One region of the Dactylosporangium sp. CA-139066 genome, then DNA from elsewhere that is predicted to be linked to it. Evidence: riboswitches for the same ligand, from Rfam matches in the RefSeq annotation. Region 1 holds a riboswitch; the other holds the start of a gene.

Region 1 (5,368 bases):
CGAGCGCGTCGAGGTAGGGCCGCAGGCCGGTGCCCTTGAACCACTCGAAGACCGGGTCGTCGCCCGGGAGCACGTGGTAGTACGTCGTCTGCCAGGCGTCGACGGTGAGCCCGGCGGCGCTGAGCAGCCGCACGTACTCCTCGGCGTCGAGCACCGGCGTCGCCGAGCGCGGCCCGGTGGCGGTGAGCGCGCCACCGAGCAGCGGCGCCCACTGCGGCCGGGCGGCGACGCGCCCGAACCCGGGATCGTACGCCGCGACCGGCACCTGGAAGGCCAGCGTGCCGCCGTCGTCGAGCCCGGCGGCCCAGGCCGGCAGCAGCGTCTCGTGGTCGTCGACCCACTGCAGCGAGGCGTTCGCGACGATCACGTCGACCGATGCCCGCGGCGGCCGCCACGCACCGGCGTCGCCGAGCTGGAAGCGCAGTTGCGGCGTCTGCAGCGGCTCGGCGGCCGCGATCATGTCGGGCGAGGAGTCGATGCCGAGGATCGCCGCGTCGGGCCACCGCTCGGCGAGCGTGGCGGTCATCGTCCCGGGCCCGCACCCGAGGTCGACCACGGCGACCGCGTCACCGGTCGGGATGCGCCCGACGAGCTCCCGGAACGGCCGCGCCCGCTCCTCGGCGAACCGGTTGTACTGCCCTGGATCCCAAGACGCCATGCCCCCATTCTGCGGGGCATGGCGTCAGGAGATCGCTGTGGGGGCTAATACTTGGGCCGGGCGTAACCGGTGATCTGGCGGCCGGCGTACGACACTTCTTCCACGAATTTGCCGGTGGTCGGCGCGTCGACCATCTTGCCGGGCTTGGTGTACATCCCGACGTGTGAGATGGGCGAGTAGAAGAAGATCAGGTCGCCGGGCATCAGCTGGGAGGCGCTGATGTGGACCATCGTCCGGTACTGGTCGGCGGCGTTGTGCGGAAGGTTCACGCCCACCTGTTTCCAGGCCGTCATCGTGAGGCCGGAGCAGTCGTAGGAGTTCGGGCCGGCCGCACCCCAGACGTACTTCTTACCCAGCTGGGCGTAGGCGAAGCTGACCACCTTCTGCCGGGTCGCGTCGTCGATGACGGGCGCCTTGGCGTTGGTGACGCCGGAGCCGTTGACCTTCGTCGAGCCGGCGGCGGTCGCCCGGTTCTTGAGGTCCTGCAGCTTCTTGATGTCGCCCTCGATCTTCTGACGCTGCGCCTCGAGCTGCGTCTTCTGGGAGGTCACGGCGGCCAGGGCCTCGTCGAGCGACTTCTTCTCGTCGTCGTACTTGCTCCTGGCGGCCTTGTAGCCGGCGATCTCGGCGTTCTGGCTGTGCGTGATCTGCTGGAGCATCGACAGCTGGTCGACCAGGTCGCCCGACGACGAGGCGTTGAGCATCATCGACAGGCCGCGCATGTTGCCGGCCGTCTTGAACTGCGCGATCGCGAACTGCTCGACGTTGGCGCCGGTCGTCGCCACCCCGTCCTCGAGGGGCTTGAGCTTGCTCTGCAGCTCGGCGACCTTGGCCTGGGTCGCCGTGAGCTCGTCGTTCACGTGGTTCCACGATTCGACGGTCGCCTCGAGCGCCTGACTGGACTTCTCGAGCTGGGCCTCGATCTCGGAGAGCGAGGGATCGGCGTGTGCGACCGTGGCCGGCGCCAGCACGGTCAGTGACACGAACCCGATCAGCAGGGTTCGCAGCACCGAGCGCCTGGCGCGGTGTCCAGTGGACAAGGCTGACCCTTCTTCACCTGGTTACCGCCTACCGGGTTAGCTGACGGGTTCGGGCGGGAAGAGGAAGGCGCCCTACCGCAGCTCTGCGGATTCACCCCACGAAACAACGCTGGGTCCCCGGTTCGATGCGCGCCGCGACGAGGGGATCGGGCGGCGCGAGGAGTTCGATTCGGCGGCGCTTGCCCGGCGCCATCCGGGGTGGATGACGGACTTCCGAGCAGGCCAGAGCCTAACTTAACGTGATCATCCGCCGGGCGAAAGACGCCTGTCCTGCTCGACATATAACGCGGGGAAAAGTCCGAATTACTGCCGGTTGGCTGTCGTCATCGGACCGTGACATCGACGCTTGCGATCATGTCGCGGTTACATATTTGAGGCTTGCTTCTTTCCAGAGAGCGGGTTAAATACGTGTAACTTCATACACCGAGGATGCAAATAGTTCGGGGGTCCGACAGTGCTACGGGTCCAGAACCTCGAGGTCGTCTACGACGATGTGATGCTGGTGCTGCGGGGCGTGAGCGTCGCGGTCCCCGACGGCAAGATCGTCGCCCTGCTCGGCGCGAACGGCGCCGGCAAGACCACCCTGCTCCGGGCCGTCTCCGGCCTGCTCGACGTGCACGACGGGGCCGTCGCCCGCGGCGCCGTGACCCTCGACGACCGCCCGATCCACCGCCTGCGCCCGGCCGCGATCGTCCGCCGCGGCATCAGCCAGGTCATGGAGGGCCGGCGCACGTTCGCCGAGCTCACCGTGGAGGAGAACCTGCGCCTCGGCGCGCACACACGCCGCCGGGGCGCGGCCGAGGCCATGGAGCGTATGTACGGGCTGTTCCCCGTGCTCAAGCAGCGCCGCGGCGCGGTCGCCGGCTACCTCTCCGGCGGCGAGCAGCAGATGCTCGCGATGGGGCGGGCGCTGATGTCCGACCCGAAGTACCTGCTGCTGGACGAGCCCAGCCTGGGCCTCGCCCCGCGCATGGTCGAGCAGGTCCGCGACCTCATCGCCGAGATCAACCGGGCCGGCACGGCCGTGCTGCTCGTCGAGCAGAACGCGACCATGGCGCTGTCGGTGGCCGAGCACGGCTACGTGCTGGAGAACGGCAAGGTCGTGCTGGACAAGCCGGCCGCCGAACTGCTCGCCGACGACGACATCCGCGAGTTCTACCTGGGCTCGCACGCGGCGCACTCCTTCCGCGACGTGAAGCACTACAAGCGCCGGAAGCGGTGGATGGCATGAGCGGTCCGGAGCGGAGCGGAGGGGCCTGCACAGCTCTGTGCTCGCGGCGGCGCCGGAGCGAAGCGGAGGCGACGGCGTGAGCGACGTGCTGCAGTTCCGCGACGTCCGGTTGAGCTTCGCCGGGGTGAGGGCGATCGACGGGGTCGACTTCGAGGTCGGGGCCGATGAGCTGTTCGCCATCATCGGCCCCAACGGCGCCGGCAAGACGTCCATCTTCAACGTGATCTCCGGGGTGTACCGCCCGCAGCACGGCCGCGTGCTGCTCGGCGACGTCGACATCACCGGCGCGCGGCCCGACCGGGTGGCCCGCCTCGGCGTCGCCCGCACCTTCCAGAACGTGGAGCTGTTCCGGCAGCTCACGGTCGTGGAGAACCTCATGCTCGGGCGGCACCACCACATCCGCTACGGCACCCTCGCGGCCATCGCGTGGGCCGGCCGGGCCCGGCGCGAGGAGCTGGCCAACCGGGCCCGCGTCGAGGAGATCGTCGACTTCCTCGAGCTCGCCCAGTGGCGCCGGCTGCCGGTCGGGCTGCTGCCCTACGGCGTGCAGAAGCGGGTCGAGCTCGGCCGGGCCCTGGCGATGGAGCCGAGGCTGCTCCTGCTCGACGAGCCGGTCGCCGGGATGAACCTGGAGGAGACCGAGGACATGGCCCGCTACATCCTCGACATCCGCGACGAGCTGAGCATCCCGATGATCCTCGTCGAGCACGACATGGGCCTGGTCATGGACCTGGCCGACCGGGTGCTGGTGCTCGACTTCGGCGTGCCGGTCGCGTGCGGCGCCCCCGCGGAGGTCCAGCAGAACCCCGACGTCATCCGTGCATATCTCGGCGAGGCCCGGCCAAACCTGGGGGAGGCGCGATGAGCGTCGCCACGCTCGTGCGCGACCGGGCGCGCAACGCCCCGGACGCGGTCGCGATGCGCCAGAAGCACCGCGGCATCTGGCGGGAGATCACCTGGCGGCAGTACTGGGACACCGCCCGCGCCGCCGCGAACGCCCTGCGCGGCCTGGGCGTCGGCCCCGGCGACCGGGTCGCGATCCTGTCCGAGAGCCGGCCCGAGTGGCTCTTCGCCGACGTCGCCACGGTCGCGCTGCGGGCCGCGGCCGTCGGGCTCCACCCGGCCGACCCGGCCGGCGCCATCGGCCACCGGCTGGCCGGCTGCGGCGCGAAGGTGCTCATCGCCGAGGACCAGGAGCAGGTCGACAAGGCCCTCGCGGTGCTGGACGACTGCCCGGACCTGCGGCGCATCGTGTACCTCGACCCGAGGGGCATCCGGCACCGGTACCGCCACCAGGTCCTGACCTCCTGGGACGACCTGCTGCAGGGCGGGCCGGGCCCGGAGCCGGAGCTGGACGCCGCGCCCGAGGACCTCGCCGCGCTGCTCGGCGAGGGCGTGCTCGCCGATCCGCCGCCCGGCCCGCGCGACCTGCTGCTGTCCAGCCGGCCATTGAGTCACGCCACCGAGCGCGCCTTCACCACCGGGCTCAACGCCGCCGCCGGAGTGGTCGTGCACTTCGGCGAGGCGATCGCGACCGTGCCGCCGGAGCTGCGGGAGGTACAGCCGACGATCATCCTCGGCGACCCGCGGATGTGGGAAGAGATGCTCGCCGGCGTCACCGCGCGGGTGGCCGGCGCCTCGCGGCTCAAGCGGGCCAACGCGCGGCTGTGGCTGCGGGTCGCCGACGGCATCGGCGCCACGCTCGCGGCCGGCGGCGGGCGGCACACCGCCGCCGGCCGGCTGCGCTACGCGGCCGGCTGGCTGCTGTGCTACCGCGCGCTGCGGGAGCGCATCGGCCTGCGCCGGGTGCGCTACGCGGCCTGCCCCACGGCGCCGGTCGCGCCCGAGGTGCTGCGCTTCTTCACGGGCATCGGGGTGCCGGTGCACCAGGTGCCCGGCACGACCGAGGACACCGCCATCGACGAGATGCACCGGAGCGCCGCGTGAAGGATCTGCTCGAGAGCGTGCTGCGCGGCCTCGGCACCGGCAGCGTCTACGCGCTGCTGGGCCTCGGCTTCGTCATCATCTACAAGGCGACCCGGGTGATCTCCTTCGCCCAGCCGTCGTTCATGCTGGCCGGCGCCGTCATCGTGACCTACCTGGTCGGCCCGATCGGCTTCTTCCCGGCGCTCGTCGCCGCGGCCGCGCTCACCGGCGGGCTGGCCCTTGGCGTCGAGCGGCTCGCGGTGCGCCCGATGGTCGGCCGGCCGGTGTTCACGGTCGCCATCATCACGCTCGGCATCGACATCGCGGTGCGGGTCGTCGACAACGCCTTCATCGGCCTCGACGTGCGCCACGTCGGCGACCCGTGGGGGCTCAAGGTGTTCACGCTGCCCGGCGGGATCGTCGTCGAGCAGCGGCACGTCGCGATGGCGCTGACCACCGCGGTGCTCATCGCCGCGCTGTTCGCCTTCTTCCGGTACACCCGCACCGGCCTCG
Region 2 (5,368 bases), 1.6 Mb from region 1:
TGGCGGCCGGGCGCCGATGAGTCGCTCACCGACGCCCAGGCCGCGTTGTACGGCGGAGTGGCCCGCAAGCCCTAGCAGGAGACGGAGCCGCTACCGACGCCCACGCCGAGGATGCCGACGAAGCGCTGGTACGCCGCGACCCGGCTCTGCACCTGGGCCGGGTTGCGCCCGTTGCACTCCAGGCTGCCGTTGATGCTGCGGATCGTCTCGCCGAAGCCGGCCCCGTTCACCATGGCGTTGTGCGGGGTCATGGTGCCCGGGCCGCTCTGCGTGTTCCAGTACCACAGCGCCGTCTTCCAGGCCACGGCCGCGTCGGTCTGCACGAGGTTGGGGTTGTGCAGCAGGTCGATGCCGAGCGCGTCGCCGGCCGCCTTGTAGTTGAAGTTCCAGCTCAGCTGGATCGGGCCGCGGCCGTAGTACGCCGCCTGGCCGGCCGGGCAGCCGTAGGACTGGCCGGCGTCGCAGTAGGCGGGGTAGTTCGCGGTGTTCTGCTCGACGATGTACACGAGGCCGCCGGTCTCGTGGTTGACGTTGGCCAGGAACGCCGCCGCCTCCTGCTTGCGCACCGCGTCGCTGCCGGTCTTCGCGAACGCCGGGTAGGCCGACAGGGCGGCGACCAGGCCCGAGTACGTGTAGAAGGCGTTCCGGCCCGGGAACATCTGGTTGAACTGGGCCTCGCTGACCACGAAGGCGCCGTTGTCCGGCGGGGGCGGGGGCGCGGTCGTCGTGGAGCCGCCGCCGCTGCTGCAGGCGTACGGGTCCCAGTACCAGGTGCTGATCACCGGGCTGTACCCCGGGTTGTCGTGCTCGGCGATGTAGAACTTGCCATCGGTGAACTTCACGATGTCGCCGGTCACGTAGTTGCGGCCCTGGACCCACGCCGGGAAGCTGCACCCGCCGGCGGAACCGGTCTGCGGCGGCGGGTTGGCCGGGCCGCTGCCGCCGCACGATCCCTGGTCCTGCCACACGCCGCTGGTGCCGGGCGGGGCCTCGTTCTGCGTCCACCACTTCGCGAGGTAGTTGTGGCCGTTGCGGGACACCGTGGCGCCCCCGGTGTAGACCGCCGTCGCCTGCCACGGCGCGGCACACGAGGCGGCGGAGGCGGGCATCATGTTGAAGACCGCGACCACCCCGCTGACGATCGCCATCGCGGCGAGCATCGCCAGCGCGCGCACTCTGGACACCCTGAATCACTCCTTCGGTCTGACTGTGACCGGCCTATCCGACCAGCCGAGAGCAGCCGAAACAGCGAACATCATCGCTTTATGAAGAATATTTACGGTACCGTTGAGGCAGTGCGAGGGCGACGAGCAGCCCGGCCTCGGCGACCAGCAGCAGCCGCTCGGCCAGCCCGATGAGCACCCGGTCACCGGGGAAGGCGGAGTAGACCATCGCCAGCGCGCACCCCACGCTCACCGCGGCCAGCGCGCGCACCGCCCGCCCGTGCGGCACCCGCTGCGCGAGCCGCCAGCCGGCGACCGGCAGGGCCACGAACGCGGCGACCGAGGCGTAGCGGTGCACCGACCCGGCGGCCGAGAGCGCGAGCCCCGGCGCGTCGGTGGGCACGATCGCCGCGACCGTCAGCCCGGCGGCCCAGACCGCGAACAGCCCGGCCACCCACGCCTCGATCCGCACGCCGGTCCGGTGCAGGGCGAGCAGCAGCGCGCCCGAGGCGGCCGCCATGACGACCATCGCCCAGTCGACCACGCCCCCACGATCGGACACGGCAAAGTCGCTCACGGTGAGCGACCAGGGGTTGAGGTTGCCGTTCGGGTCGAGATGGCCGTCGACGACCAGGGCGGCGGCAAGGGCGAAGCCGGCGAGCGCGAGAAGCCTGAGGTTCACCGCCCGATCCTGGCGCGCGCAAGGGGTTCATCGGCTCGGTGAGTGTCACCCACGCGCCCCGGAGGCCGCGTCAGGGTGTGATCTGGGCCACAAATGGCCAGAGCAAAGAAGCTTTTAAGGATCTCCGCACAAACGGTGCGGTGCGCGATTTCTGGACCCTGGGTACAGTGACCCACGGTCACGTCCAGCAGGCGCCGCCCCCGGTGCCGGGCGTGGCTGCCGCCCAATCGCCGCACCGTGGCGAGCCGGGGACCCACCGTTACGTTGGGGTGAATCTACCCTCTTCGCGAGGGTGGTAGGGGTCGTTCCGTCCCGAACCCGTCAGCTAACTCGGTCGGCGGCCGACGGAAGGAACAACGAACCAGATGTCATCGCGACATCCCTACCGGCGCGTGATGGTCGCGCTGCTGTCGGCTCTGGTGCTCGGGGGGCTCGCCGGCACGCCCGCCGCGGCCGAGCCCACGCCCGGCGGCGACCCGGGCGACGAGGGCGCCTCCGCCAACCCGACCCTCGCCCAGGTCCTGGAGCAGACCACCCAGGCGTACACCGACGCCAAGGCCCGCTTCGACGCCTCCGTCAAGCGCCAGGGCGAGCTGACCGAGCAGCTGAAGAACACCGAGGCCCAGCTCGCCACGATCAAGGACCAGGTGGCGGCGATCGCCATCGCGGCGTACCGCACGGGCCCCCTCACCACCTTCGCGGCCCTGATGGACGCCGGCAGCCCCGACGGCTTCGCCGAGCGGGCCGGCTCCATCAACGAGATCGCCCACCACAACGACAACCTCCTGCACCAGTACAAGCTGCTGCAGGATGCGCAGACCGCGCAGAAGAAGGCCCTCGACGACGAGGTCACCACGCAGCAGCAGCAGGTCGCCACGATGGACCAGCAGAAGAAGGACGCGGAGAAGGCGCTCGCGCTGGCCGGCGGGCCGAGCAAGGGCTTCGTCACCGCAAACCTGCCGGTCGCCGACCCGGTGAAGCGCAACTCCGACGGCTCGCTGCCCAAGGAGTCGTGCAGCGTGAAGGACCCGACCACGACCGGCTGCCTCACGCCGCGCACGCTGCACGACATGCAGACGGCGCAGAAGGACGGCTTCAAGCGGTTCGTGTCCTGCTACCGCCCGAGCGGGCCGTATGAGCACCCCAAGGGCCGCGCCTGCGACTTCTCGGTGCAGAAGAGCAACGGCTTCGGCGGCGTGGCCACCGGCGACGACTTCGTCTACGGCTCCACACTGGCGGCGTACTTCGTGAAGAACGCCTACAACCTGGGCGTGATGTACGTGATCTGGTTCAAACAGATCTGGACACCGGCGGCCGGCTGGCACCATTACAGCGGCGTGGCCGGCGACCCGTCCAGCGATCACACCAACCACGTGCATCTCTCGGTTCTCTAACCCTCACCTTCGCGGACGGCCGGTCGATAGGGCTCCTGTCGACCGGCCGTTTCTCTGCGAGGGGATCCGCAAGTGAAGTACCGTCTCGTGACCCGCAGCGACTTCGACGGACTGGTCTGCGCGGTCCTCCTGCGCCACCTCGACCTCATCGGCGACATCACGTTCGTGCACCCCAAGGACGTGCAGGACGGCAACGTCGACGTCGGGCCGACGGACATCCTCACCAACCTGCCGTACGCCCCCGGGGCCCACCTGGTCTTCGACCACCACCACTCCGAGACCCTGCGCGTCGGCCAACTCAACGGCACCGGCCAGGCGACCAACCACGTCATCGACGCCGAGGCCCCGTCGGCGGCCCGCGTGATCTACGACCACTTCGGCGGGCCGGAGCGCTTCCCGCACGTCTCCGACGAGCTGATGGAGGCGGTCGACCGGGCGGACTCGGCGCAGTACGACATCAGCGAGATCCTCCAGCCGGTCGGCTGGACGCTGCTGAACTTCCTCATGGACAGCCGCACCGGGCTGGGCCGGTTCCGGCAGTTCCGCATCTCCAACTACCAGCTGATGATGCAGCTCATCGACGCCTGCATCGACCACCAGGACGTCGAGGAGATCCTGGCCCTGCCCGACGTCGCCGAGCGCGCCGAGCTCTTCCGCGACCAGCAGGAGCTGTTCGTCGACCAGCTGCGGCGGGTCTCGCACGTGCACGGCGACGTGGTCGTGGTCGACCTGCGCGACGAGGACATCATCTTCGCGGGCAACCGGTTCATGGTCTACGCGCTGTTCCCCGAGGCCCGCGTCTCGATCCACGTCATCTGGGGCAAGCAGAAGCTCAACACCGTGTTTGCGGTCGGCAAATCGATCCTGGACCGCACGTCGCCGACCGACATCGGGTCGGTGATGCTGCAATACGGCGGCGGCGGCCACCTCGCCGCCGGCACCTGCCAGGTGCCCCACGACGAGGCCGAGCGGGTGCTCGGCGAGCTCATCGAGAAGGTTGGTGCCGCAGTTCCGCTTGGGCACGGGAGGTGACCTCGGCCAGGACGCGCCGCCATGAGGCACACGGTCAGCTCGGCCAGGTCGGCGCTGATCTCACCGATCCGGCCGGGGGTTACAGGATCTCCGTGTCCCGCAGGAGGCGCCACAGGCCGGCGCCGTCCGGGGCGCCCAGCCAGCGGCGGTCGTTGGCCGGGAAGCGCTTCGAGCTCCCGGCGACGCCCGGGAAGGCGCCGGCCAGCACCGCCTGGGTCGGGGAGAGGTGCCGGATGGCGACGGCGGCGACGGCGTCCGGGTGCTCGGCGGCGAACTCGGCGTAGATCTCCGGGTCGTGCTGGCCGTCGTCGCCGACCAGCAGCCAGCGGATGTCCGGGAACTCGTCGGCCAGGCGGGCCAGCGAGGCGCGCTTGTGGGCCTGTCCGCTGCGGAAGAACCGGTCCGGCTGCGGGCCCCAGTCGGTCAGCAGGAGGGGACCCGCCGGGTACAGGTGCCGGGACAGGAACCGCGTCAGCGTCGCGGCCACGTTCCAGGCGCCGGTCGACAGGTAGAAGACCGGGGCGCCCGGGTTGGCGTTGACCAGCCGCTCGTACAGCACCGCCATCCCCGGCACCGAGGCCCGCGCGTGCTCGTCGAGCACGAACGTGTTCCAGGCGGCGAGCAGCGGGCGCGGCAGCGTGGTCACCATGACTGTGTCGTCGACGTCGGAGATGATGCCGAGGCGGGTGGTGGCCGGGTCGATGATCCGGATCGGCGCCTCGACCGGGGCGCTGTTCTCGCACTGCAGGGTGACAGTGGCCCAGCCCGGCGCCAGGTCGGCCTCGACGACCACGTCGACGAACCCGCCCCGGTCACACAGCACCTCGCAGGTCCGGCCGCCGGCCTCGATGCGGACCATGGCGTTCATGACCGACACCGCGGTGAACGAGCGCCAGCCGCGAAGCTTCTTGAGCCGCTTGCCGGGCTTCGGGTCGATGCGGGCGAGCAGGGCGCGCCCCATCACCCGGACCCAGCCGGGGCGCTCGTCGGTCGCGCTCGCGCCGTAGCCGGTGTAGGCGGTGACCGCGACCTTCCAGCCGCGCCGGCGCAGCCGCCGCTCCAGGAGGCTGTGGAACGCGTCCTCTATGCGCGCGGCA

What was found. A riboswitch is a leader RNA that binds a small molecule or an ion and turns the genes downstream of it on or off. The one in region 1 is predicted to bind cyclic di-AMP.
Region 2: linked by a shared signal. The riboswitch ahead of ACQEVU_RS49545 (coiled-coil domain-containing protein) and the one ahead of ACQEVU_RS56775 (NlpC/P60 family protein) in region 1 are both predicted to bind cyclic di-AMP.

The regions. Positions count from the first base shown of each region.
Region 1 is NZ_JBNJNH010000002.1:2,611,252-2,616,619, forward strand. It holds gene ACQEVU_RS56770 (methyltransferase domain-containing protein) at 1-658, opposite strand, end outside; gene ACQEVU_RS56775 (NlpC/P60 family protein) at 703-1,698, opposite strand; cyclic di-AMP (ydaO/yuaA leader) riboswitch at 1,709-1,848, opposite strand; gene ACQEVU_RS56780 (ABC transporter ATP-binding protein) at 2,195-2,929, shown strand; gene ACQEVU_RS56785 (ABC transporter ATP-binding protein) at 3,006-3,794, shown strand; gene ACQEVU_RS56790 (AMP-binding protein) at 3,791-4,876, shown strand; gene ACQEVU_RS56795 (branched-chain amino acid ABC transporter permease) at 4,873-5,368, shown strand, end outside.
Region 2 is NZ_JBNJNH010000002.1:1,043,251-1,048,618, forward strand. It holds gene ACQEVU_RS49530 (SAM-dependent methyltransferase) at 1-75, shown strand, start outside; gene ACQEVU_RS49535 (glycoside hydrolase family 19 protein) at 72-1,184, opposite strand; gene ACQEVU_RS49540 (DUF998 domain-containing protein) at 1,264-1,845, opposite strand; cyclic di-AMP (ydaO/yuaA leader) riboswitch at 2,056-2,201, shown strand; gene ACQEVU_RS49545 (coiled-coil domain-containing protein) at 2,211-3,239, shown strand; gene ACQEVU_RS49550 (exopolyphosphatase) at 3,312-4,271, shown strand; gene ACQEVU_RS49555 (App1 family protein) at 4,351-5,368, opposite strand, start outside.